Maricaulis maris: one gene and its partners. The protein of the gene in region 1 binds, or shares a complex with, the protein of each later gene. Links are inferred from orthologs where the notes say so. Each region holds a gene or a part of one and is shown in the gene's direction. Other genes may lie near its edges. The genes, in order: dnaN, AAA969_RS07730 and AAA969_RS02145.

The links.
Region 2: the proteins of dnaN (region 1) and AAA969_RS07730 are in contact, whole or in part, in a solved structure (PDB 1OK7), measured with the Escherichia coli proteins. The link is inferred for Maricaulis maris from one-to-one orthologs.
Region 3: the proteins of dnaN (region 1) and AAA969_RS02145 are in contact, whole or in part, in a cryo-EM structure (PDB 8GIZ), measured with the Escherichia coli proteins. The link is inferred for Maricaulis maris from one-to-one orthologs.

The regions. Positions count from the first base shown.
Region 1 is NZ_AP027270.1:374-10,962, forward strand. What follows is about bases 566-3,446. They hold dnaN (DNA polymerase III subunit beta), read left to right. Parts: upstream 566-1,387; coding sequence 1,388-2,506; downstream 2,507-3,446. Other genes in these bases: dnaA (chromosomal replication initiator protein DnaA), read left to right, coding at 566-1,179; recF (DNA replication/repair protein RecF), read left to right, coding at 2,503-3,446. Also shown: more of dnaA, read left to right, coding at 1-565; more of recF, read left to right, coding at 3,447-3,684; AAA969_RS00020 (CPBP family intramembrane glutamic endopeptidase), read right to left, coding at 3,685-4,455; AAA969_RS00025 (TetR/AcrR family transcriptional regulator), read left to right, coding at 4,571-5,209; AAA969_RS00030 (LysE family translocator), read left to right, coding at 5,199-5,822; AAA969_RS00035 (glycosyltransferase family 2 protein), read left to right, coding at 5,906-6,682; AAA969_RS00040 (ArnT family glycosyltransferase), read left to right, coding at 6,679-8,352; AAA969_RS00045 (TVP38/TMEM64 family protein), read left to right, coding at 8,349-9,056; gyrB (DNA topoisomerase (ATP-hydrolyzing) subunit B), read left to right, coding at 9,130-10,589. UniProt on the Escherichia coli protein: Confers DNA tethering and processivity to DNA polymerases and other proteins. Acts as a clamp, forming a ring around DNA (a reaction catalyzed by the clamp-loading complex) which diffuses in an ATP-independent manner freely and bidirectionally along dsDNA.
Region 2 is NZ_AP027270.1:1,662,510-1,667,861, forward strand. The notes cover bases 1-3,000. They hold AAA969_RS07730 (DNA polymerase IV), read left to right. Parts: upstream 1-855; coding sequence 856-2,145; downstream 2,146-3,000. Other genes in these bases: AAA969_RS07725 (ROK family protein), read left to right, coding at 1-859; AAA969_RS07735 (alpha/beta hydrolase family protein), read right to left, coding at 2,105-2,983. Outside these bases: AAA969_RS07740 (RidA family protein), read left to right, coding at 3,088-3,549; AAA969_RS07745 (manganese efflux pump MntP family protein), read right to left, coding at 3,560-4,129; AAA969_RS07750 (thioredoxin domain-containing protein), read left to right, coding at 4,281-5,024; AAA969_RS07755 (ion channel), read left to right, coding at 5,177-5,352. UniProt on the Escherichia coli protein: Poorly processive, error-prone DNA polymerase involved in translesion repair and untargeted mutagenesis. Copies undamaged DNA at stalled replication forks, which arise in vivo from mismatched or misaligned primer ends.
Region 3 is NZ_AP027270.1:492,408-503,031, forward strand. Bases 4,156-7,071 are described here. They hold AAA969_RS02145 (DNA polymerase III subunit gamma/tau), read left to right. Parts: upstream 4,156-4,655; coding sequence 4,656-6,488; downstream 6,489-7,071. Other genes in these bases: AAA969_RS02135 (hypothetical protein), read left to right, coding at 4,226-4,447; AAA969_RS02150 (YbaB/EbfC family nucleoid-associated protein), read left to right, coding at 6,485-6,808; recR (recombination mediator RecR), read left to right, coding at 6,825-7,071. In the rest of the region: AAA969_RS02110 (leucyl aminopeptidase family protein), read left to right, coding at 1-1,018; AAA969_RS02115 (MarR family transcriptional regulator), read left to right, coding at 1,052-1,453; AAA969_RS02120 (C40 family peptidase), read left to right, coding at 1,393-2,244; AAA969_RS02125 (c-type cytochrome), read right to left, coding at 2,347-3,018; nudC (NAD(+) diphosphatase), read right to left, coding at 3,169-4,089; more of recR, read left to right, coding at 7,072-7,430; AAA969_RS02160 (queuosine precursor transporter), read left to right, coding at 7,501-8,220; AAA969_RS02165 (PQQ-dependent sugar dehydrogenase), read right to left, coding at 8,242-9,369; AAA969_RS02170 (GNAT family N-acetyltransferase), read right to left, coding at 9,469-10,587. UniProt on the Escherichia coli protein: Part of the beta sliding clamp loading complex, which hydrolyzes ATP to load the beta clamp onto primed DNA to form the DNA replication pre-initiation complex.

The DNA.
Region 1 (10,589 bases):
TCGGACCGCGAGATCCGCCTGCTGTCCGAAGACCAGGATCTGGTCCAGTCGGCGGCAGTGCCGCGTGCCCGGGCCCCGCAGGCCGCTGTTGCCAAGCCGGCTGCCGACCTGCCGACAACAAATATTGCCGATACGGCTTCGGATGCCGCTCCGGTCGACGCCCGTTTCACCTTTGACAGTTTCCGCGTTGGCCCGGCGAATGAAGTCGCCGCCGCCGCGGCACGGACCATGGTCGGTGCCGCGACGCCGCCCTTCAACCCGGTGTTCTTCTACGGCGATTACGGTGTCGGCAAGACCCACCTCCTGCATGCCGTTGCGTCGGCCGTGCAGAAGACGTCCAGGCCGCGCAAGGCGCTTTATCTGACGGCCGAGGAATTCCTCTCGGGCTTCGTCACGGCCATGCGGGCCCGTGACACGATTTCCTTCAAGGAAATGGTCCGGGGTGTTGATGTCCTGCTGATCGACGATGTCCACTTCATCGCCGGCAAGCCGAAAACCGAAGACGAGTTCCTGCACACGATTGCGGCGCTGGTGGCCGAGAACAAGCAGGTGGTGCTCGCCTCGCACAAGCCGCCAGCCGAGCTGCAGATGCAGGACGAGCGCCTGCGCTCCCTGCTGACCGGTGGGCTGTCCTGCCCGCTCGGCAAGCCGGATCTCGATCTTCGCCGCCAGATCCTTGATTGCAAGATTGCCCAGGCGACCTGCCATTACCCGACATTCGACGTGTCCGAGCCGGTCCGCGACTTCCTTGCGGCCCGCATCACTTCGAGCCCGCGTGAGATGGAAGGCGTGCTCAATAATGTGATCTGCCGGACCGCCCTGATCGGTCAGCCGGTGACCATGGAGGTCGTGTCGACCGCCTTGCGGGAGCTCTCGCTGAGCTCGGAGCGCCGGCTCACGGTCGACGAGATACAGAAAGTGGTGGCGACCCATTTCGGCATCACGACTGCGGATATCTGTTCCAAGCGCCGGACCCAGGCCGTTGTCCGTCCGCGTCATATCGCCATGTATCTGGCCAAGACGCTGACCACACGGTCCTTGCCGGATATCGGGCGCCGTTTCGGCGGGCGCGATCACTCGACGGTGATCCACGCGGTGTCGAAAGTCACCCACATGATCGAGTCCGGGGATCCGATCGCTGACGAGATTGATGCGCTGACGCGAGAGTTGCAGAACTGAAGCGGGCGTAACCCTTGCCGAAATTCGCGTTAACGCTGGATAAACCTCTTGCGAACGCGCGAATTCATGTATCCTCTTTGACCCATCCTGGACGATGCAGTCGATTTGCGGTCTGTCCCGGCAAGACTGACCCGGAAAAGACCGACAAAGTTCGTCGACGCGAATTCAGGAAGCTGACGCAGAAGACGTTGAAAGCGGAACGCGAGATATGAAGCTGACGATCGAGCGCGCGACGCTCCTCAAGGCACTGGGCCATGTTCAGGCCGTTGTCGAAAAGCGCAACACCATTCCGATCCTGTCCAATGTGCTGATCTCGGCCGGTCCCGACGGGGCCAGCTTTGCGGCCACCGACCTGGATATCGAGATCCTCGAGACCACCGATGCGCGCTGTGATGGCGAAGGCCTGGTGACGGCTCCGGCCCACACGCTTTACGATATCACCCGCAAGCTCCCGGACGGGGCCGATGTGACCCTGGAGATGAATGGCAGCGATCCGCGCCTGACGCTCAAGGCCGGTCGCTCCAGCTTCTCCTTGCCCTCCCTGCCGCCGGGCGACTTCCCGGTCATGCCGACCGAGGATCTCGAGCACCGCTTCCAGGTGCCGGCCCGCGAGCTGGCCCGCCTGATCGACAAGACCCGTTTCGCGATCTCCACCGAGGAGACCCGCTATTATCTCAACGGTATCCATCTGCATGCCGCCGAGCAGGACGGTCGCAAGACCCTGCGCGCCGTGGCGACCGATGGCGTGCGCCTGGCGCTGGCCGAGGTGGATCTGCCCGAGGGTGCCGACGGCATGCCCGGCGTGATCATCCCGCGCAAGACCGTGCAGGAAGTCAAACGCCTGCTGGAAGACGCTGACGAAATGGTCGAGGTCTCCGTGTCCGAGGGCAAGATCCGCTTCCGTCTCGGCAAGGCTGTGCTGACGTCCAAGCTGATCGACGGCGCCTTCCCGGACTATGAGCGGGTCATTCCGCGCGGCAATACGCGCATGATGTCGGTCGAGAACAAGCGCTTTGCCGAAGCGGTGGATCGCGTGGCCACGATCTCGGTCGAGAAATCCCGCTCGGTGAAGCTGTCGCTGGGTCCGGACGCCTTGACCCTTGCGGTCAACAATCCGGAAAGTGGCCAGGCCGAGGAAGAACTCGCCGTCTCCTATTCCGATGAAGGCTTCGCGATCGGCTTCAATGCCCGCTACATGCTTGATGTGGCGTCGCAGATCGAAGGCGATGAAGCCCGCTTCCATTTCGCCGATGCGGCCTCACCCGCCCTGGTCACCGATAGCGGTGATCCGGACGCGCTTTACGTGCTGATGCCGCTGCGGGTGTGACGGACGACGCCGCCACGCTGAAAACCGAGACACCGCCGCCGGTTCCGCCTGCGGCGGTTCGTCGTTTGCGACTGACCAACTTCCGCAGCTATGCCGATCTCGATCTTGACCTGGCCCCGATCCCGGTCGCCCTGTTCGGTGAGAACGGGGCCGGCAAGACCAATCTGCTGGAAGCGATTTCCTTTCTGGCTCCGGGGCGGGGCTTGCGCTCGGCCGGTGCCGATGGCGTGGCGCGCAAGCAGGCCGGGGGCGTGGCGCCGGAATGGGCGGTTTTCGCCGAGGCTGACACGCTGGAGGGTGGCTACCGGCTCGGTGTCGGGGCCCGCGGTACGGCGCGTCGCGAAACCCGGATCGATGGCGAGCCGGCTGCCCAGAATGCCCTGGCGCGTCTTCTGCCGATGATCTGGCTGACCCCGGCGCAGGACCGCCTGTTTGCCGGCCCGCGCGCTGATCGCCTCAAATTCTTCGACCGTCTGGTCCACGCGGCCGATCCCGCCCATGCCGATGCGGCGAGCGCCTATGAGAAAAGCCGGACCCGACGCCAGCGCCTGCTTGATGAAGGCAGTCAGGATCCCGCCTGGCTGAGCGCGATCGAGGTCGAGATGGCCGGTCACGGCGTCGCGGTCGCGGCCGCACGGCTGGATGCGTTGATCCGCCTGCAAGGCGAGATCGACCGGCGACCTGACGGTGTCTTTCCGCGCGCCGATCTCGCCCTTGATGGCGCAGTCGAGGCCGATCTGGCGGAGGGTCTGACAGCCGGCGAGGCCGAGGACCGGTTCCTGCTTGCCCTGCGCGAGGGCCGCCGCCGCGACAGCGCCGCCGGCCGGACCCTGACCCGCGGTCCGCACCGCACCGAATTGCTCGCCCGGCACCGGGCCAAGGACCAGGCCGCCGGCGATTGTTCGACCGGTGAGCAGAAAGCCCTCATCCTCACCCTCGCCCTCGCCCAGGCGCGCGCGCTGGGGCAGCAATGGGGTGTCGCGCCCCTGCTGCTGCTGGATGAGGCGTGCGCCCATCTCGATGCCACCCGGCGCGAGGGTCTGGCCCAGGAAATCATCGCCTCGGGTTCGCAGGCCTGGCTGACCGGGGTGGAGCGGGTCCTGTTCGAGCCATTCGGCAGCGGGATCCAGTTTCGTGAGGTCCGGGACGGTGCGGTCCGGGACCTCTCTTCGGGTTGATCAGGCCGGTAGCGCGGCCGACCCATCCTCCCCCGCATTTTCTGCCATGACCTGGTCGACACGCTCATGGGCATCGGTCAATGCGACCAGGCATCCAGCCAGCGCGTCGGCAAGAATGTGGATGATGATGGCCGGCCACAGAGACCCGCCCAGCCACACCACCGTTGTCATCAGCACAGTTATCGGCAGGATGCGCAACATGCCGGACACGCCCTGGTAGGCGTGGGCTAAAATGAACAGGCTCATCGATGCCACCGCGGCGGCCCACAGCGGCATGGCCAGTGCCAGCGTTGCCATCAGGAAGCCGCGAAAGACCACTTCCTCGGTGATGCCGGCGGTGACGGACAGGGCCTGAAAGCCGAGATGCTCAGAGACACGCCGCGGGCGCAGCAAGTCAAAGCCCTCCGCTTCTGCCAGTTGAATCCGCAGCTTGCTGCGGGCTGTCCGGTCCAGCGCCGTCGTGACCAGGGAGTAGAGACCGTACAGGATCGCAGCGCCGGCCAGTATCCAGGCCAGCACGCCGCCCGATCCCGTGGTAGCTTGCAGGCCGAGGTCGGTGAAGGGGAGGTTGGCAAAGTGCCAGCACGCGAGACATGTCGCGCACAGGAGCCACAGGCTCAGGCCGGTCTTGAGGTATTGGTGACTGACCGGCGGCCTGTCGTCGGGTTCACGTCTCTTCAGTCGGATGTCGCTGATCACTCCGCTTATCAGGACAGCTGCGATGGCTAGTAGTCCCAGCATCAGTGACGGTGTTTGCGTGAGCGTCTGCATGTGGGAGTCTCCCGTGAAGTCTTGACTGGCGCGTCGCCAGCGTGCGATCGCTTTGTTATCATGCGAATGCGAATTCGCATTCACATTTAGGAGTGCCAAGCAGATGAGTCAAGGGGTGCGGCCGACGCAACAGGCCAGATCACGTGAAACCCGGGACAAGCTGGTGCGGGCGCTGGATAAAAAGCTGCGGGAAAAGTCCTTTGCCGAGGTGTCGATAGCCGAGCTGGCGGAGGCTGCCGGGCTGTCCGTTGGCGCCGTCTACCGCCGCTTCGAGAACAAGGATGCCTTCATACCGGTCATCTTCGAGCTGTATCGTGAACGCCTCGAAGCCTTCATGGTTGGCGAGGGCCGAGTCGAAATCGAGCCGGCTGACGGATTGCGGACAGCGCTTCATGTGGCTTGCGCCGTGGCCTGGAAATTTCTCGACCAGCATGGATATCTGGTCCGGGCCGCGCATATCTATAGCCGTCTGCGACCGGACCTGATCGGTGATGACTGGGAAGCGATGCTGGACCAGGCGCGACAGTCTGCAGAACATTTGCTGGATCTTTTTGGCAATGAAGTGAAACGCCAGGATCGCGCCGAGGCCGCCCAGATGTTTACCTATCTGATGAACACCCTGCCCATCGAACGAGGGCTCTACCGTGCGGAGGGTGCCGCGGTGGTCCTCACGATTGGTGACGAACAATTCGTCCGGGCCATCGCCGATACCCTGTACGGCTATCTCGTGACCGCTGACAGCCGTGACGATTGAAACCCTGCTTCTCTTTGCCGGCGCCCTGCTGGTCCTGTTCGTGACCCCTGGTCCGGGTATTGCGGCGATGATCGCCCGCACGCTGGATACCGGTCCCTGGCATGCCGCGCTGTACGGGTCGGGCATCCTGCTGGGCGACATGTTCTGGTTCACCCTGGCCGTCACCGGCCTGTCGACGGTGGCCCAGCAGCTGGGTCCGTTCTGGCTGGTCGCCAAGATTGTCGGGGCGTCCTATCTGGCCTGGATGGCGTTCAAGGCGTTCTGGAGTGCGTGGACCGGCGCCCGCCCCAAGCCGGTCTTCAAGGCCGGCTCGAAACGCGGCTGGATCGCGACCTTTTTCGCCGGTGTGGCGATGCCCTTGTCCAATCCCAAGCCGATTGTGTTTTATCTCACCCTGGTCCCGGCCTTCATCCCGATCGAGGCGATCACGCCGGTCAGCTATGTTTTGATGCTGCTCATCATGGTGGTCATGGCGGTGCCGACGGCGGGTTTCTACATCGCGGCGGCGCACCGGGCCCGGACCTGGCTTTCGACGCCGGCGGTGCGCCGTGGCGCTGACATCCTGACCGGTCTGGTGATGACCGGAATCGCGCTGCTTTTGCTGTTCCGCTAAGGCGCTGGCATCCGCCTCGCATTCTCATTTGATACGGCGGCCAAAGCGGCACACAATCGCGCCCGCAAGTCTGGGGTACAAGCATGAGTGAGACGATCAATACGGACTTCCGTCGGCCGGACCGGACGGGGGCGCCCTTGCGCGCATCGGTGGTGATCGCGGTCCTCGACGAGGCCGAGAATGTGGCTGCCGTCTGTGACGAGGTCCTGCGCGAGATGGATCGCGCCGGAGCGTTCGAGATTGTCTTCGTCGATGACGGATCGACCGATGCCACGCCCGACATCCTGCAAGGCATTGCCGACAAGGATGACCGGGTCCGCCTGATCCGCCATGACCGCCGTTGCGGCAAGTCCCAAGCCGTGCGCTCCGGCGTGCTGGCCGCGCGTGCACCGTGGATCGCGACCCTGGACGGCGACGGCCAGAATGATCCGGCCGACCTGCCCGACATGCTGGAGAAAGCCTGGTCTGCCGAGGGCGATGCGCCGCTGGTTGCCGGCACGCGAGTGCGCCGCAATGACCCGGTCTCGCGCCTGATCGCGACCCGGATCGCCAATGGCTTCCGCGCCACGGTGCTGGGTGACCATTGCCCGGACACCGGCTGCGGGGTCAAGGTTTTCAATCGCGACAGCTTCCTGCTCCTGCCCTGTTTCGAGGGCATGCACCGCTTCCTGCCGGCGCTGTTCCAGCGCTATGGCCATCCGCTGATCAACCACCCGGTCCAGCACCGCGCTCGCCATGCCGGCCAGTCGAAATACACCAATATCGGCCGGGCCTTTGTCGGCATCTTCGACACGATGGGGGTGATCTGGCTGGTCCGCCGGACCAAGGCGCCGGGGCGTATTGACGAGCGACAGTCGTGATCGCGGCCGGCCCGCGTCTGGGCTGGAAGGGCTGGCTGATCCTGGTCGGTCTGTCCTGTCTGGTCCTGCTTCCCGGTATTTCCTCGCTGCCGCCGGTTGATCGCGACGAGGCCCGCTATGCCGTGGCGACCAGCCAGATGTTGGCGACCGGTGACTTCATCGATATCCGCTTCCAGGAGGAGCAGCGCTATCTCCAGCCGGCCGGGATCTACTGGCTGCAATCGCTCGCGGTGACGCTGACCGGCACGGCCGATAACCGCGCGATCTGGGCCCATCGCATTCCGTCCTTTCTCGGCATCCTGGCGGCCGTGTTGATGACCGGCGCCCTGGCCACGCGGCTCTATGGCCGTCAGGCCGGACTGGCCGCCGCGCTGTTGGTCGCGACCAGTTTCGCGGTCGGCTTCGAGGCCCGCATCGCCAAGACCGACGCCATGCTGCTGGCAACCATAACCGCCGCGCATATCGCGCTGATGCAGGTCTATCTCAAACCTGTGGGGCATTGGTGGCGACCGGCCCTGTTCTGGGCGGCGCTGGGCGCCGGCATGATGATCAAGGGGCCGATCATCCTGCTCTTTGTCGGTCTGGCTCTGGCCGCACTTCTGGTCTGGGACCGCAAGCTCGCCTGGCTGACCGCGCTCAAGCCGCTCTGGGGCGTGCCGCTCTTCCTCGCCATCGTCCTGCCCTGGTACGTCGCGATCGGCATTGTGTCCGATGGCGGTTTCTACGCCGAGGCGGTCGGTGACAGCCTGATGGGCAAGGTCGGTGAGAGCCAGCAATCGCATGCCGGGCCGTTCGGCTATTATCTCGGCCTGTTCTCGCTGACCTTCTGGCCGGGCTCGCTCTTCTTTGCCTATGCGGGGTATTGGACCTGGTGCAATCGCAAGGAGGCGGCGGTCCGCTACCTGATCGCCTGGATTCTTCCCGGCTGGATCGCCTACGAGCTGATCGCCACCAAGCTGCCGCACTACATCATGCCGCTCTACCCGGCGATGGCCTGCCTGGCCGTCGCCGCGATCTTTGTGCCCGGCCAGATCCGGGCGCCGATTTGGGTTCGTATCGGGGCGGGCCTCTACGCCGCAGTCTGGCTGGCCTGTTCCATGCTTGTCGCCGCGCTCGGTCCGGGCGGGTTGTACTGGATCGAGGGCCGGATTTCGCCGATGCTGATCCTTGCCGGTGTGCTGATCGGCCTCGCGGCTGTGGCGACGCTGACCCTCTATCTTACCGGTCGCCGCCCGGCGGCCCTGATTGCCGGTGTGATCGCGGGCGGTCTCGGTGCCGTGACAGTCTATGGCAATACCCTGCCGCGGCTCGAGACGTTCTGGCTCACCCCGCGCATTGTTGCGGCGGTCGAGGCCCACGGCGCCTGCGAAACGACCCGGCTGGTGACCTCCGCCTTCCGCGAGCCGAGCCTGGTCTTCCGGCATGGCCCCTATGACACGCTGCTCGCTGACGGGCCGGCGGAGGCCGCCGATGCCCTCGCCGCTGACCCCTCATGCTCGCTGGCGCTGATTGATGCCGCCGAGGCCGCACCCTTCCTTGCCCGGGCCGGGACGCTGAGCCTGACACCCCAGGCACTGGCCGTGATCGAGGGGCAGAACTACTCCAATGGCGACGAGATGGCACTGACGCTCTACCGCGCCGGCCCGGCCCCGACAGGACCGGGCGAGTGATTCCGGCCGAGCTGGTCACGGCGCTTCGTCGTCATCCCGGCAAGCTGGTCACCGCCATCGGCCTGATCGCCCTGTTCTCGCTGGGTGGGTTCGCCACCCTCTTCCTGCCCGAGGGCATGACCCGGCAGGCCCTCGACGGTCTCGCCGCGATCGGCCACCAGCCCTGGGCACCGCCGCTGGCCATCCTGGCCTTCCTGGTGCTGATCACCCTCGGTGCGCCGCAAGCCGTGCTGATCGCCGCCCTGGTCGCCGCCTTCGGCCCCTGGGCGGGTTTTGCCTATAGCTGGAGCGGCAAGGTTCTGGCCTGTGCGCTGGGTTTCCTGGTCGGTCGACGGGTCGGCTCCGGCTGGCTCGAGCGCAATGCCGGGCCGGACGCGGCCATCGTGATGGACGAGCTCGCCCGGCACGGCTTTTGGGCCAGTGCCGTCATCCGCCTGGTGCCGACCCTGCCATCGATCGTGATCAATATCGCGGCCGGTTGCACGCCGATCCGGTTTCGCGACTTCATCGCCGGCACGGCGCTCGGCAGCATCCCGAAAATGGCGCTGATCGCCTTCGCCAGTCATGCCGCCATACTGGGCCTCGAGGGCGGCGGCATCCGGGCCTGGATTGCGGTCGGTGGAGCGGTGCTTTTGCTGGTCCTGATTGCGGTCATCGGGCGTCGCTGGCTGAAGCGTCGAGCCACCCGGCATCCGATCCCCTGACTCACGCGTACGCGCGTGCACACGCGTGTGCGCGCGAGTGGTCACAGGCGCGCGAAAGCTGTACAACAAAACCATGACGGAACAAGCGAATCAGGAATACGGCGCGGAGTCGATCAAGGTCCTCAAGGGTCTCGATGCCGTGCGCAAGCGCCCGGGCATGTATATCGGTGATACCGATGACGGTTCGGGTCTTCATCACATGGTCTACGAAGTCGTCGACAACGCGATCGACGAGGCGCTCGCCGGCCATTGCTCGGAAGTCCTGGTGACGCTGCACGCCGACGGTTCGGCCTCGGTGCGGGATGACGGACGCGGCATCCCGACCGATATCCACCAGGGCGAGGGCGTATCCGCCGCGCAGGTCATCATGACCCAGCTGCACGCCGGCGGGAAGTTCGACCAGAATTCCTACAAGGTGTCCGGCGGCCTGCACGGCGTCGGCGTCTCGGTGGTGAATGCGCTGTCCGACTGGATGGACCTGACCATCTGGCGCAATGGCAAGGCGCACTACATGCGCTTCCGCCGCGGCGATGCCGAGGAAGACCTCAAGGTCATCGGCGATGCCGAGCCGGGACAGAAGGGCACGGAAGTGCGCTTCATGCCGTCCGAAGAAACCTTCACCATGACCGAGTTCAATCGCGAAACGCTGCAGCACCGTCTGCGCGAGCTCGCCTTCCTGAACTCCGGCGTCAAGATCACCCTGCGCGACGAGCGCGAGGCCGAGCTCTATTCCGACACCATGATGTATGAGGGCGGGGTCGCCGAATTCGTCTCCCACCTCGACCGCAACAAGACACCGATCTTCGTGCCGCCGGTCCTGATCCGGGGCGAGCGTGACGGGGTCTCGGTGGAAGCGGCGCTGGAGTGGAATGACAGCTATCACGAGAACGTCCTCTGCTTCACCAACAACATCCCGCAGCGCGATGGCGGTACGCACCTGGCCGGTTTCCGGGGCGCGCTGACCCGGATCATCAACACCTATGCGGCCTCCTCGGGCCTGGCCTCCAAGGCCAAGGTGTCAATCTCCGGCGATGATGCCCGTGAAGGCCTGACCTGTGTTCTCTCGGTCAAGGTTCCGGACCCGAAATTCTCCTCCCAGACCAAGGACAAGCTGGTGTCCTCGGAAGTTCGTCCCGCCGTCGAAGGCGCGGTCGGCGAGGCGCTGGCCGAATGGTTCGAGGAACACCCGACCGAAGCCAAGATGGTGGTCGCCAAGATCATCGAGGCCGCGGCCGCCCGCGAAGCGGCGCGCAAGGCGCGCGAGCTGACGCGGCGCAAGTCGGCGCTGGAAATCTCCTCCCTGCCCGGCAAGCTGGCGGACTGCCAGGAAAAGGATCCGGCCAAGTCCGAACTCTTCATCGTCGAGGGTGACTCCGCCGGCGGCTCTGCCAAGCAGGGACGCCACCGGGAAAACCAGGCCGTGCTGCCGCTGCGCGGCAAGATCCTCAATGTCGAGCGGGCGCGCTTCGACAAGATGCTCGGGTCGGACCAGGTCGGCACGCTGATCACCGCGCTCGGCACCGGCATCGGCCG
Region 2 (5,352 bases), 1.7 Mb from region 1 along the record:
TGGCGCGGAGCGCGCCCGTCAGCGCGTACCGACGCCGCGGAGCCTTGAGGGTACGATCAACGCGATCGCGCGTCTGGTCGAGGACCTTGAAGCTGCCCACGGTGCCTCCCGCGTCGGGCTCGCACACCCCGGTTCGATCAGCCCGGTGACCGGCCTGATGCGCAACGCCAATTCGGTCTGGCTCAATGATCGTCCCCTCCGCGATGATTTGTCGGCCCGCCTCGAGCGTCCGGTCCGCAGCGCCAATGACGCCAATTGTTTTGCTCTTTCAGAAGCCCGTGACGGCGCAGGCCGGGACGGTAATGTCGTATTCGGTGTCATTCTCGGCACCGGCGTCGGCGGCGGGCTGGTGGTCGGCGGCCGGCTTGTCGAGGGCTGTCAGGGCATTGCCGGTGAATGGGGGCACAACCCCCTGCCCTGGCCACAGGCGAACGAACTCGACCCGCCGGCCTGCTGGTGCGGCAAGCGCGGCTGCCTCGAAACCTGGCTGTCTGGCCCGGGGCTGGCGGCCTGTCACGCCCGGAGCCATGGCGGTGCGCTGAGCGGAGAAGCCATCTTCGCGGCGGCAGCGGCGGGGGACAAGGCGGCGCTGGACAGCGTCGCCCGTCACAGCGACCAGCTCGCCCGCGGCCTGGCGAGTGTCATCAACATCCTCGATCCGGACATCATTGTACTGGGCGGTGGCGTGTCCAACGCCGATGGCCTGCCAGAGCGGATCATGACGGCTCTGCCGGCTTATCTCTTCTCGGATGTCTGCCGCACCCGCATCGTGCGACATCAACATGGCGATGCCTCCGGTGTGAGGGGCGCGGCCTGGCTGTGGCCGGCCGACGAGACCGAGGATCAGGACCAGGCGTGAGCGAACCGGGGTATTGCCGCGCCTGTCTGACAGCACTGCCCGAACAGGCCGATGCCTGCCCGGCCTGTGGCAGCCACCGCCTGCTGCGGCATGCCGAACTCAATACCCTGTCGATCGCCCATATCGATTGTGACGCCTTCTTCGCGGCGGTCGAGAAGCGCGACAATCCCGGGCTTGAGGACAAGCCGGTCATCATTGGTGGCCGACAACGCGGTGTGGTCTCGACCTGCTGCTATATCGCCCGGCTCTACGGGGTCCACTCGGCGATGCCGATGTTCAAGGCGTTGCAGGCCTGTCCCGATGCCCTGGTGATCAGCCCCGACCATGGCAAGTATACCGCCGAGGGTTATCGCATCCGCGACATGATGAAGGACATCACGCCCCTGGTCGAACCGCTGTCGATCGATGAAGCCTTTCTCGACCTGACCGGTACCGCCCGCCTTCATGGCGCCCCGCCTGCGCTGACCCTGCTGCGCCTGCAGCGGCGCATCGAGGACACGGTCGGGATCACCGTCTCGGTCGGCCTGTCCTTCAACAAATTTCTCGCCAAGACCGCCTCGGACCTCGACAAGCCGAACGGGTTTGCGGTGATCGGCGAAGCCGAAGCGCTCGATTTCCTGGCCCCGCGCCCCGTACGCTCGATCTATGGCGTCGGTCCGGCCTTTGCCGCCAGGCTGGAGCGCGATGGCATCCGCACCCTTTCTGATATCCGCCGGCAGGGCGACAAGCGCATGGCCGATCGCTATGGCGATATGGGTTATCACCTGTCGCGCCTGTCGCGCGGCGAGGACCGGCGCAAGGTCTCTCCGGAACGCGAACGCAAGAGCGTGTCGGCCGAGACGACCTTCAATGCCGACCATGACGACCGCGAAACACTGGAAAAACACCTCTGGCGCCTGAGTGTCCGGGTCGCTGACCAGATGAAAGCCAAGGGCGTGTCCGGCCAGGTCGTGACGCTGAAGCTCAAGACCTCGGACTTTCGCGCCCGCACCCGGCGCCGCACCCTGAACGAACCCAGCCAGCTCGCCGACTCCCTGTTCCGGGTCGGCCAGCAGCTGCTGGCGCCGGAGGTCGACGGGACCCGCTTTCGCCTGCTCGGGATCGGGTTCTCCAGCCTGCGGGATGCGGTCGGCGATGCTGGCGACCTGTTGGACCCGCAAGCGATTCGCCGGGCCACGGCCGAGCGGGCGATGGACAAGGCCCGCCAGAAATTCGGCAGTGATGCGGTGGTCAAGGGCCGCGGCCTCAGCGCGAAGCCGAAGCCGAAACCTGATCAAACCAGTTGAAGACCTGCGGCCAGAACGCGGCCGCCTGTTTCTTGAAAGCCCCGTGGTGCTCGACGCGCGTGGCACCGATCTCGGCTGGCGACAGACGGACGTGTTCGGACGGGGCATTGGGATAAAGCGTGAGCAGGTCCTCGGCAGAGCGCCGCGTACAGAGCCGGTCATCGCTGAAGCTCCAGGACCGGATCGGTGCGGTGATCGCGTCGAAATGATGGGGCTCGAGCTGATCGAGGTAATGCCCGAGATAGTCCGGTTTCGAGGCCCATTGGCGCCATTGCAGGAAGATGTCTCGGGGAAGCGCCGTACCACCCCAGAGACCACCCGCCGGGATATAACCTTTCAGGGCGAGGCAAGCGGGTCCGTACAGGAGCCAGAACAGGAGCGCCGACGGCTGGTAGCTCACTTCATGGGCGCGCCAGTAGCCGGTCCCGACCGTGATGAAGGCATGAGCCGCGACCGCTCCAGCATTGTCGGCAAAGCCGGGAAGATGTCCGCCAACCGAATGGCCGACGGCATAGAGTGGCTTGCCCGGCGCCAGCGCAGCCGCGCGGTCGAGCGCGGCGGCGTGATCGAGACGCCCCCAGTCCACGATATCCGCCTTGAACCCGCGCATGGCCCTGGGAGCCGACCCGCCGATCCCGCGATAATCATAGATCAGGCAGGCATGGCCCGCCTCGGCCCCCGTCAGGGCGAGCCGGCGATAGAGTCCCATGGGAAAGCCGGTTCCCGACGAGATCAGCACCGCTGCGCGCGGGTTGTCCGGCGCAATGATCCGGCCACACAGGACACAACCGTCGCGGGCCTCGAATCGGATCTCGTCTTCATGGATCATCGTCATCATCAACGCACCATGCCGGATGACGCGCACGTCAAGTCAAGCGCGCAGATTGCATGCGGCCGATACGCCGCTAATCTCCGCGCCAGCATCACAGACTGGAGCCTGACATGTCCGCCATCGACACCCGCCTCGCCGAGCTTGGAATCACCCTGCCGGAACCGGTTGCCCCGGTCGCCAATTACGTGCCCTTCGTGCAGAGCGGCAACCAGGTCTTCATCTCCGGCCAGGTCTCGATCGGAGCGGACGGGCTGGTCTCGGGAACGCTCGGCCGGGATATGGATATCGAGGCCGGACAGGCCGCTGCACGCCTGTGTGCCATCAACCTGATCGCCCAGCTGCGAGTCGCCTGCGGCGGTGACCTGTCGCGGCTCAAACGCGTGGTCAAGCTCGGCGGCTTCGTGGCCGCGGTGCCGGGCTTCACCGACATTCCCAAGGTGATCAATGGCTGTTCCGACCTGATGGTCGAGGTGTTCGGCGACGCCGGACGTCATGCCCGCTCGGCCGTGTCCTGCCCGGTGCTGCCGCTCGGGGCGGCAGTCGAGGTCGACGGCGTCTTCGAGATCGCCTGAGGCGGCGACCTCAGCCGGCCATTGTGTGGCTGACAAAGATCGACACGCCCAGCGCGATCAGAACAAGCCCCCCGGCAATCTCGGCATAGCCGCCGAAGCGGGCACCAAGTCGCGGGCCGATCAGATAGCCGAGCGCTGACAGGACGAAGGAGGTCACGCCGATCAGCAGGGCGGACCAGGCCGGTCCTCCTGCCAGCGCGATTGCGACACCGACGGCCGCCGAGTCGATACTGGTTCCGATCGCCGTGATGACCGTCGACAGTACGGAGCGGCGGGCGCCCTCACCGTCCGTCTCCTCCTCGCCATCCTCGCGCCAGCCATTCAACACCATGCGGCCGCCGATAAAGCCCAGCAGCACAAGGGCGATCCAGTGATCAACGGCGATGATGAGGCTGGCCATGACCAGGGCCAGCGTCCAGCCGGCCAGGCACATCAGGCCCTCGGCAAGGCCGAACACCGCGCCGACCCGGAGGGCCGTCGCAAGATGCGGCTGACGCTCGGCGCTGCCGCGGGCCAGGGCCGCCGCAAAGGCGTCCGTCGATAGCGACAGGCTGGTCAGGAAGAGCGCGATTGGTGACATCGGCGCTGGATAAACAGACAGCCCCGATATCACAAGCCACCATTCCGGTGTCACGGATCGACCCCGAACACGCGGATTTTACAGCCGTCGGTCTCGCAACCCTTTCGGGGCTGGGCTAGACAGGTCCTCAAACATGGGAGGGGTCACCCTGATGCATCGCTTTTTCGCCATTCTCGCGGCTTCTGTCGTGCTTCTCGGCTGCCAGCAGCCGGCTGCTTCGGCTCAGCTTTCGCAAGCGGACCAGGACGAAGTCCGTCAGATCGTGCGCGATTATATTCTCGAGAATCCCGAGATCATCGAGGAGGCCCTGATCGAGCTGCAGCGCCGGGCCCGGGCCCGCGAGATGCAGTCGGTCTACGACGCCCTGGCGGCCAATAGTGATGCCATCTTCAACGACCCGCGCGATCCGCGCATCGGTCCGGACAATCCGGACGTCGTGATCGTCGAGTTCATGGACTACAAGTGCTCCTACTGCCGGGTGGCAGCGGCCTGGGTCGAAGGCGTTCAGGAGGAATACGGCGACCGCGTCCAGATCCTCTACAAGGAGTATCCGATCCTCGGCGATGATTCGACGGAAGCCGCCGTTGCCGCGCTCGCCGCGCTGCGCCAGGGCGAAGACATCTATGCCGCCTTCCACCTCGCCATGATCCGCTCATCGGGTCCGCTGCCCTCTGCCCGCATCGACCAGCTGGCGACCGTCTCCGGCGTCGATGTCGCGCGCATGCGCGCCGATATGGAAGATCCGGAAATAATGGCCCACATCAACCAGGTCCGCTCGCTCGGCCGGGCGCTGAACGTGACCGGCACGCCCTTCTTCATCGTCGATGGCGTGGTTATCCCCGGAGCCAACGAGATGGCGCTCGACCAGGCTCTCGCCGAAGCCCTGCGCGACTGATCAACAGCGCGCAGCCCGGAGCCCTTGGACAAGACCTGACAGACAAGCGTCGTGACGGCCACCGGTTTCGTGCCGCCTGATCCGCCATAACCGTGGCCATGGCTCGCCACTTGAGCGCCATGGCCTACTTCGCCGAAAGGGGAGGCCAATCCGTGCTGTCCAGGATCAAAGACCTCTACGAAGCCGAGACCACTGCTGCCCACCGCTTCCGCTACGGGCTGCTGGCCTTCGATATCGCCGCCACGCTCTATGTTGTGGCGACGTCTTTCTTCACCCGGTCGGAGACGATCGAGATCACGGACATGGTGCTCGGCACGGTGATCCTCGC
Region 3 (10,624 bases), 500 kb from region 1 along the record:
CGAGGCCGCCCGCCTGGTCGCGCCGGAAGGTGCCGACCTTGAGGAAGCCCGCTCGATTGTCCGCGCGGTCCATCTGACCCGTGACCTCGTCAATACGCCGGCTGACCGGATGGGGCCGGAAGGGCTCGAGGCTGCCTTCCGCGCTCTGGCCGAGACGTTTGGCGCGACCGTCCGGGTCACCCGCGGCGATGATCTGCTGGCCCAGAACTACCCGATGATCCACGCGGTCGGCCGGGCCGCCGGCGAAGCGCCGCGCCTGCTCGAACTGGAATGGGGCGAGGCGGACCATCCGCGTGTGGCGATTGTCGGCAAGGGCGTCTGTTTCGACTCTGGCGGTCTCGACATCAAGGCCGCTCAATTCATGCGTCTGATGAAGAAGGACATGGGCGGTGCGGCGAATGCCATGGGGCTGGCCCGTATGATCATGGCCGGCAAGCTGCCGGTCCGTCTGCACCTGCTGGTCCCGGCGGTCGAGAACGCGATCGGCGCCGACGCTTTCCGGCCCGGCGACATCCTCGACTCCCGCAAGGGCCTCACGGTCGAGATCGACAATACCGATGCCGAGGGCCGACTGGTGCTGGGTGACGCGCTGGCGCGGGCGACCGAGGAGCCGTGCGATCTCCTGCTCGATTTCGCGACCCTGACCGGGGCAGCCCGTGTCGCCCTTGGACCTGAAGTCGCGCCTTTCTATACCGATGATGATGGCGTCGCCGAAGCCTTGGCCAAGTGTGCGGGGGCTGTGTCCGACCCGGTCTGGCGGATGCCACTCTGGGACGGCTATGAAAGCGAAATGGACGGCGAGATCTCGGATCTGGTGAACAGCGCCGCCACACCGATGGCCGGCTCGATCACTGCGGCCCTCTTCCTGCGCCGCTTTGTCGGTGATGCGCGCTGGGTCCATTTCGACATTTTCGCGTGGAACCCCAAGCCGCGCCCCGGTCGCCCGAAAGGCGGCGACATGCACGCCGCGCGCGCCGTTTACCAAATGCTCAAGGAGCGATTCCAGAATAAGGGCTGATCAACCCGATCAGGCCGCCCCTGGAGTTTCGTCATGCCGTCACAGGCGATGACATCGCTTGAGATGATGCGTCGCGTGTCCGCGGACGCTGTCCGCGGGGCTGCGGCCGATCTGACCGCGCGGCAATTCGCCTTGCTGCTCGCCATTTTCATGAAGCCGGGACCGCATGCGATCCGGGATCTCGCGCGTCAGCTCGACCTGCCCAAGCCGGCCGTCACCCGGGCGCTTGACGTGCTCGAACGCCAGGGTTTTGTGCGGCGCAAGCGCGATCGCGCGGACGGGCGCGATGTTTCGGTGCATCGCACTGTAAAGGGAGCGGTTTTCCTGTACGATTATGGCGAAGCCGTCGCTCATCGTGCCGAGGAAACGCGTTCATGTCCCAGCTGGATCCCCGTCTTACGCCAGCCCGCCCCGATCTCGCCGCCACTGAATTGAAGGGCCGCGTCGAGGCGGAGCGCTATGTCGATCCGGTTGACTATCAGGTCGTCATTCCGGCGGCGCCGATCCGCAAATCCGCCGACGCCCATGCGGCAATGGACGATCAGCTCCTCGCCGGTGAAGTCTTTGCCGTGCTGGAGACGGTGGATGGCTGGGCCTGGGGCTTCTCGCGCGCCGACGGCTATGTCGGCTGGGTCGATCTCGCCGGCCTGTCTGCCGAAATCCATCCGGTCGACCGCCAGGTCAGCGTGTTGCGCACCTATGCCTTCAGCGAACCGAGCATCAAGACCGCGCCCAACCATTTGCTCAGCCTCAATGCCCGCTTCCGGGCCGGCCGTCGCGACGGGCGCTTTGTCGAGGCTGTCGGGCTGGGCTGGGTGATCGAGGCCCATACGGCGCCGATTGGCGAGACCGCCGGAGATTTCGTGGCGGTGGCCGAGGCCTTCCTCGGCGCGCCCTATCTGTGGGGCGGCAAGGAGAGCCTCGGGCTGGACTGCTCCGGGCTTGTGCAAATGGCGCTGCAGGCTGCCGGTCAGATCATGCCGCGGGATGCGGACCAGCAGGAGGCTGCGCTGGCGGCGGCCTGGTCAGATGTCACGGGAGTTTCCGAGCGTCAGCGCGGCGATATCGTGTTCTGGCCCGGCCATGTCGGCATCATGACCGATAGCGAGCATCTGTTGCACGCCAATGCCAGCACCATGGATGTTACGCTGGAGCCCTTTGTCGAAGCCGAGGCCCGGATCCGGGCGGCTGAAAATCCTGTCCGGGCGATCTACCGACCGGTTTGAGTATCGGCCGGGTGGTCGCCGCGAGGTCAGGGTCGGCTCCCCGCGCAAGAAAAAAGCCCCGGCCAATGACCGGGGCTTGATTCTGTCCGCTGGAGGCGAAGCCTACTGGCCGTCGCCTTCCGGCATGTCCTGGGCGGTTTCGCCCATGTCTTCAGCATCGTCCGACATCGTGCCCATGGCGTCGTCGACATCGTCTTCCGATTCCATCTCGGCCAGCGGGGCCGGCAGCGGCATCGGATTGTCCGACAGCGAGCGGAGATAGGCGATCAGCTCATGACGGGTATCGTCATTGCCGAGGCCGCGGAACGACATCGCCGTACCCGGAGCGTAGCCGGCCGGATTTTCGATGAAGGCGTCAAGCGCCGCATAGGTCCAGCTGCCTTCGAGGCCCTGCAGGGCGCCGGAATAGCTGAACCCGGCATGGTTGGCGATGTCGGCGCCGACAACACCCCAGAGATTCGGGCCCACGCCATTGGCGCCGCCCTGCTCGAAGGAGTGACAGGCTGCACAGCGGCGGGCCGCGCGCTCACCGGCGCCGATATCGGCGGAAGCGAGGACGAGGCCGTAATCAGTCGGGCCTTCTTCGACCACAGCTTCGCTGCTGGCACCGCTTTCAAGCGCAGCCCAGTCAACCGGGTAAGCCGTGTTCTCGGCCGTCAGTTCGTCTGCGGCGTGCGACGGAACCAGGAGATGCCCCAGTTCGGTGATCGCCAGGACACCCAGCACTGTTGCAAGCACGACGCCGGCAACCTTGTTCCAGAAGAGTTCGCCCATGGACGCCCCCAAATTCAATCAGGTTGAAAAATCGACTTGTGTTTGGCACGGGCCGCGCGGACAGGCAACACCGCAACGCGCTCTTGTGCATGCGTTATCACGACGCACGGGCAGTTTTGCACGGGATAGCGGTTCTCGGTGAGACCCCGATCAGATCACCTCATCGGCCCAGAGCTCGGCCAGGCGCCGGGCAATCGCGATCGAGGCCGGCATGGCGGCGTCCGGATGCCGGGCGGCCAGCATGTCCCGGACCTCGTCGCGGGTGAACCAGCGCGCCTGTTCCAGCTCGTGCGGGTCGACGCTGATGGTCGCGTCTGTAACGGGGGCCACGAGGCCGATCATCAAGGAGGAGACGAAGGGCCAGGGCTGTCCCATGACGTAGCGGATACCGGCAATGTCGACCTTGACGCCGGATTCCTCCTCGAGCTCGCGGGCGCACGCTTCTTCCAGCGTCTCGGCGGGTTCGACGAAGCCGGCCAGCGCCGACCACATGCCGTCCGGCCAGGCGCTCTGGCGGCCCAGCAGGCAGCGATCACCATCGGTCGCCAGCATGATCACGACCGGATCGACCCGGGGAAAGTGCTCGGTTTCGCAGCCGGTGCAGATCCGGCGCCCACCGCCGGACTTGATACGGGTGGCCGTCCCGCACGCCGGGCAGAAGCCGTTGCGGGCATGCCAGCCGAGCAGGGCCTTCGCCTGGGCATAGATCGCGGCCTCGTCATGGCTCAGGGCCATGGCGGCCTGGCGGGCCGGGACGATCTCGCTACCCAGTGGCAGCATGTCGGCCTGTGTGATTGTGGCAGCAAAGCAGGGCGAGCCCTTGTAGTGCCCGAGGAAGAGCCCGGCCGCCATGTCAGCCAGGGACGCAATCTCGCTCCGACGGAACCAGTACAGCCCGCTTTCGCCCTGAAAAACCGGGTCGCCCTCGACAACGCCCATCCACCAGCCCTCATCGCCGGCGAGAAGCGCCTCGACACGGGCCTCGTCGCGACGCAGCTGGTCGCCACGATCGAGCGGGGAGCCGGCGAAGACGAGCGGGTCCCGGCCGGCGAGCAGGCTGCGATCATTCATGGCGTTCTCCGTCGGACAAACCGCGACGCCGGAGCGCCGCCTTGCTCGCAGGCATAGCCAGCTCCGGCATGGGCAGCAATATGGGGCTTGTTATTGAGAATGATTCTCAATAAGGCTGATGCCAGGAGGAAGGATCATGAAGTCTGATAATGGCAGCAGCTGTCCGACGAGAGCTATCCATACCCGGATGGCGGTGCGGGACTGGCTGGAAACACAAGCCCGGGTGACCGGCTATTGGCGTGATCTCCTGCTTGAGGCGGGTGATGATGCGGGCCTTGTCGAGGCGCTCGATGAGCATGTCCGTTTCCTGCGGGCGGCGGCGCTGTGCGGTGAGGGCGATGTCCTGCAGACACAATGACGGCACGCCTTGCACACCAGCCTCTGGCGGGCGATATAGGGGGCGGAAGATCGGCGGTGGACGAGCGCCTCGCCAACCCGGTCAGGTCCGGAAGGAAGCAGCCGTAACGAGTTTTCGTTCGGGTCGCTGTCCGGTCTTCCACCTTCTCTGCGCAGCGCGGCTCACGCCCGCCGGCGCGGCCCTGGAACCGCCAACCCGATGAGCTGTCATGGATGATACGCCGCTCCCGACTGATGCCGACGGAGCGGGCGACGTCCTTATGCCCGGGCTGGACCTGCCCGCGACCGAGCCGGGAGCCGGCCCGGCGCCGGGTTATCAGGTGCTGGCGCGCAAATATCGGCCCAACACCTTCGAGGACCTGATCGGCCAGGACGCGATGGTCCGGACGCTGACCAATGCCTTCGCCGCAGGCCGCATTGCCCACGCCTACATGCTCACCGGTGTTCGCGGGGTCGGCAAGACCACGACCGCGCGCCTGATCGCGCGGGCGCTCAACTTCGAGACCGATACGGTCGACGCGCCATCCATGGCGCTGGGTGAGACGGGCCGTCATTGCGACGCCATTGCCCGCTCGGCCCATGTTGATGTGATGGAGATGGACGCTGCCTCGCGTACCGGGGTCGGCGACATTCGCGAGATTCTCGAGGGCGTGCGCTACGCCCCGGTCTCGGCGCGCTACAAGGTCTACATCATCGATGAGGTGCACATGCTCTCCACCTCCGCCTTCAACGCCCTGTTGAAGACGCTGGAGGAGCCGCCCGAGCACGCCAAGTTCATTTTCGCCACGACCGAAATCCGCAAGGTCCCGGTGACCGTGCTGTCACGCTGCCAGCGCTTTGACCTGAAGCGGATCGACCGCGAGGTCCTGACCGATCACCTCGAGCGGATTTGCGGTCTTGAGGGCGCGTCGGTCGAGCGCGACGGCCTGTCGCTGATCGCGCGCGCCGCCGAGGGCTCGGTCCGTGATGCGCTCTCCCTGCTCGACCAGGCCATCGTTCAGGGCAGTGATGCCGATGGGCCGGTCAGCGCACCGCAAGTGCGCGACATGCTCGGTCTCGCCGACCGCGCCCGCGTGCTCGACCTGCTTGAACAGACCCTGACCGGCAAGACGGCAGCGGCGCTGGGGGAGCTGACGTCGCTGCACGATGCCGGCGGTGACCCGGTGGTGATTACCCGCGACCTGCTCGACTATGTCCATGCCACCGCCCGTGTAAAAGCAGCTGGTCCTGAAGCCGATCTGGGCGAAGCGGCGGACACCGTGGCGCGCCTCGTCGCACTGGCCGAAAGCCAGTCGCTGGGTCAGCTGACCCGGATGTGGAAAATCCTGCTGACCGGGCTCGATGATGTGCGCGCTGCGCCGGATGCGCTGGCCGCTGCCGAGATGACGGTGCTGCGGCTCGCCTCCGCCGCATCCCTGCCGCCGCCGGAGGATGCCGCCCGCGTGCTCGCGGGCCTGCCGCGCGCTGCTGCGCCTGCGGAGGCGCCGGGAAAGCCTGAGCCGGCCGCTGCGCCGGCCCCGCCGGATACACCGCACGCTGCTGCTGCGGATGGTCCGTCCGAACCGGCCCCCCATCGCGCCCTTACCGAACCGGAACAGGTCAGTGCGGTCGAGCAGGAGGCGCCCGCCATCTCGGGGCCCCAGACCTGGGAAGCCCTGATGACAATGCTGCGCGAGAAGCGCGATATCGGTCTGCAATCCGACATGGAACGCTATGTCCGCCCGGCGGCCTTCAAGCCCGGCTCGTTCAGCTTCCAGCCGCTGGAGGACGCACCCCGCGACCTCGCCCAGCGCCTGTCGCGCCGTCTGCTCGAATGGACCGGCGAGCGCTGGATGATCCTCGCGGATGGCTCACTCAAGGGCGGCGAGACCTGGGCCGAGCGCCGCGAGCGCCTGAAGGCCGAGCGGCTCGAGGAAGCCCGCCGTGATCCGGCGGTGACCGAAGCCTTGCGGCTCTTCCCGGGGGCCGAGATCATTGCTGTCCGCGATCCCGTGACGGATGACGAGACGGCCAGCGACGCAACAACGGAGAAACGCGCATGAAAGACCTGATGGGCCTCATGAAACAGGCGCAGGCCATGCAGGAGAAAATGGTCGAGGCGCAGGCCCGGCTTGGCGAGACCGAGGTGACCGGCGAGGCCGGTGCCGGTCTGGTCAAGGTCGTGCTGACGGCCAAGGGCGACATGGTCTCGATCGATGTCGACAAGAGCCTTCTCGATCCGGAAGAACCGGAAATCCTCGAAGACCTTCTCAAGGCGGCGCATGCCGACGCCCGCCGCAAGGGCGATGCCGCCCAGCAGGAGATCATGAAGGAAGCCGCCGGCGGCCTGCAAATGCCGCCCGGCATGCAGATGCCGTTCTGAGCGCGCTGTCTCCGCGATGAAATCCGCCTCTGCCGGCCCTGAAATCGAACGCCTGATCTCGCTGCTCGCGAAGCTGCCCGGGCTTGGTCCGCGCTCGGCGCGGCGCGCCGCCCTGAACCTGCTCGGCAAGAAGGACGCGCTGATGCGTCCACTCGCCGATGCACTGGCTGACGCGGCCGACAAGATCCGGGCTTGCAGCGAATGCGGCAATCTCGATGTGGCTGACCCCTGCACGGTCTGCGCTGCGCCCAACCGGCTCGATGCCGCCATCTGCGTGGTCGAGACCGTTGGTGATCTGTGGGCGCTGGAACGGGCCGGGGCGTTCAAGGGGCGCTACCATGTCCTCGGCGGCGTGCTGTCCGCGCTCGACGGCGTCCGTCCGGAGGACCTCAACATCACCAAGCTGGTCGAGCGGGCGGCGCGGGACGAGGTCACCGAGATCGTGCTGGCGCTCAACGCCACCGTCGACGGCCAGACCACAGCACATTACCTCGCCGATCGCATGGCCGGCTGCGGGGTCTCGATCACGTCCCTGGCGCGGGGCGTGCCGGTCGGGGGTGAGCTGGACTATCTCGACGACGGGACACTCGCCGCAGCCTTCCGCAGCCGGTCTAGCGTTTGACCGATCCTGTTCTCCGGGAAATTTCGCCCTATCCTTTTCATGAAATGGAGGGGATTTCGGGGTGAGGCCGATGACCAATCAAGACGCCGGTGGGCCGGAGACGCTGCGCGTGACACCGCGCACCTTCATCCTGTTTTTCTGCACCGGCCTGTTCATGGTCGCGCTGGTGCTGGCCGCGATCACCTCGGTCAAGATCCAGGCCTTTCATTTCGGTCCATTGACCGTGCTCGTGCCTGCCGGAACCATCGCCTTCGGCCTGACCTATCTGGCGACGGATGTGATCTCGGAAGTCTGGGGCCGCGCCTATGCGCTGTGCGTCGTGATCGTCGGCGTTCTGATGCGCTTCCTGATCCTGCTGCTCCTGCTCTACGCCATGCACGCGGAAGACGTCTTCCCCTTCATCACGGCGGCGGGTAACTGGACCGAGGTCCAGCAGGCCGCCTTTGTCGATGTCTTCTCGTCGGGGAACCGCATCAACCTTGCCGGCATGGTTGCTTTCGGTCTGAGCGCGCTTGCCGACGTGCTGATCTTCCATCACCTGCGTCAGAAGGATGCCGGCAAGAACCGGCTCTGGCTGCGCAACAACATCTCGACCATGGCGTCGCAGATCTTCAACAGCATGATCTTCGTGACCGTCGCTTTTGCGGGCACCCAGGGCTGGTCGGTGATTGGCAGCCTGATTCTCGGTCAGATCATCGTGAAGCTTCTGGCCGCCGCCTTCGATACGCCGTTGGTCTACCTTCTGCGCAATATCGCGGAAGGCCGGAAACTGACCGATCTGACGGGGTGATCGCGGTGCCGGGCGGCCGGCTCAGGGAATGACCGGGACCAGACGCAGAACGGCACCTTCCAGATCATCGGTCAGCAGGTAGAGATTGCCATCCGGGCCGGTCGCGACATCGCGAATGCGCTCGCCGCGCTCGACCAGCAATTCCTCACGCGAGATGATCCGGTCACCTTCGACCTCGAGGCGGACCAGCATGGAGCCGGCGAGGGCGCCGACAAAGGCATCGCCCTGCCAGTTGGCGAAACCATCACCGGTATAGAAGGTCAGGCCGGACGGCGCGATCGACGGATCCCAGAACCAGATCGGCTGTTCCAGGCCTTCGCCATGGGTCGCGTCGGAGACCGGTGTGCCGTTGTAATTAATCCCGTAGGTGATCAGCGGCCAGCCGTAATTATTGCCGGCTTCCAGGATGTTGATCTCGTCACCACCGCGGGCGCCGTGCTCATGTGCCCAGACCGACCCGGTCTGCGGGTTGATCGTGATGCCCTGCACATTGCGGTGGCCATAGCTGTAGATCTCCGGCTGGGCGCCGCGAGCACTGGCAAACGGATTGTCGAACGGGACGGTGCCGTCGTCATTCAGGCGGATGACACTGCCCAGATGATTGCCGAGATTCTGCGCTTCGTCGCGATGCAGGCCGCCATCACCGAGCGTCAGCAGCAGGGTGCCGTCGGGCAGGAATTGCAGTCGCCCGCCGAAATGGAAGCCGCGCTCCTTGTCGAAATTGACCCGGAACAAGGTCTCGACGCTTTCCAGCGTGGACGCATCATCGCTGAGCCGCCCGCGCGCGAGCGCAGTATGGTTGGCATTCGCACGGCCTTCGGCATAGGCGAAATAGACCAGTCGGTTGCTGGCAAAGTCCGGGTGGACGGCGAGGCCGAGCAGCCCCCCCTGTCTCTCGACGAGGATATCCGGCAGGCCGCTTATCGCGTCGGCGCGCATCGTTCCGTTCTCGATCAGCCGCAGCCGGCCCTCGCGCTCGGAGACAAGCATGTTGCCATCCGGCAGGAAGGCCATGGACCACGGGAATTCGAGCCCTTCGGCGACGGTCTCGACCCGGAAATCCGCCTGTTCGGTCTCATGAATGTCCGATTGTGCCAGGCCGGCCGATGTCATCACGGCCGCAGCCGTCAAGCCCATGAGGAAACGCATGCGATACTCCCTGCTCCACGCGACAGCACACAAACTAGCGCATTGGCGCGAGCGGGGTAGGCAGGCATGCACCTGATCCGCCGATTTTTGGCGGTGTTGTTAAAGCGCGATTGAGCCGGCAAAGCTGGCGAGGCGGGGCGCAAGTTGCGGCTGGAAGGCGCTGACCTGGGCCCAGCGCCGACGCAGGCGCCCGGGCAGGGCGCCGATCTTGCCCGGCACATGTTCGACGGTCTGTTCCGCCAGCTCCCAGGTCCGGATGCCCAGGGCCGCGAGGCCCGGCGACAGGACGCGGCCCTGCCCGAGGGGCACTGTGTGGCTGGCATAATGCTTCTTGTAATGATCGCCGCCGGTGCCGAGATCGACGCGACGAATGCCGCGCGCCGGGGCCTGTTCAAACAGGCCGTGCAGCAGGAGCAGGCCGGGTGAATAGCGCGACAGCTCCGGATCATAGGCCGGAAACCAGGAATGGTAGATATCGCCGGCAACCAGGCCAAACTCGACTGCAGCCAGGCGATCACCGAACCACAGGGCGGCTGTCAGGCCGGAGAATTCCTGGCCCTCGCGGCGGCGCAGGTCGGTCAGCACGGTCTGGACCCAGTCGATCCCGAACACGTTGAGCTTGCCGGTATCGCGATACTGGTTCTGTTTCCAGGTGCTCAGGGCGCGAAAGGCGCTGCCTTCCGGATCCCCCAGTGTGACGCGGACCGGTCCGAAATCACGCTCGGCAGCGCGGGTCCGGCGGGCGGTCTTCTTGAAATGATCCTTGTGCAGGGCGCGACGGGCTTCGAGGAAGTCCGCGCCATCGGTGCCGATATCGGCGACATGGCTGCCGCTGGTGTCCGCATTGTGGGCGTCGAGGGGCTCGAGCGGACCGTGCCAATTGTCGAAAACGAGTGCCGAACCGCCGGCGGCGCGGACCACCGGCTTGGGATCAATCAGGGACGGGTCGGCGGCGATGATACCCTGATAGTCGCTCATCGGCGCGCCGATCGGCCGGACAATGCCGCCATGGGCCCTGTGATGCGGGAAGAAGCCGATGGTCTTGCCGGCCGTCTCGATCACCGCGACCCGGACGTCGGGGCGGGCGCGGGCCACCGTCTCGGCGAATTCAAAACGCAGATAAGGGCTGATGAGCTTGCCATTCGGGCACGCCCACTTGTTCCACTGCACGACCTGGCTGGCTGAAATGTCCTCGATTGAGACGATTTTCGTCTGCACCTTGTCTCTCCCGCGTTTCCCTGACGGTCGTCAAGCA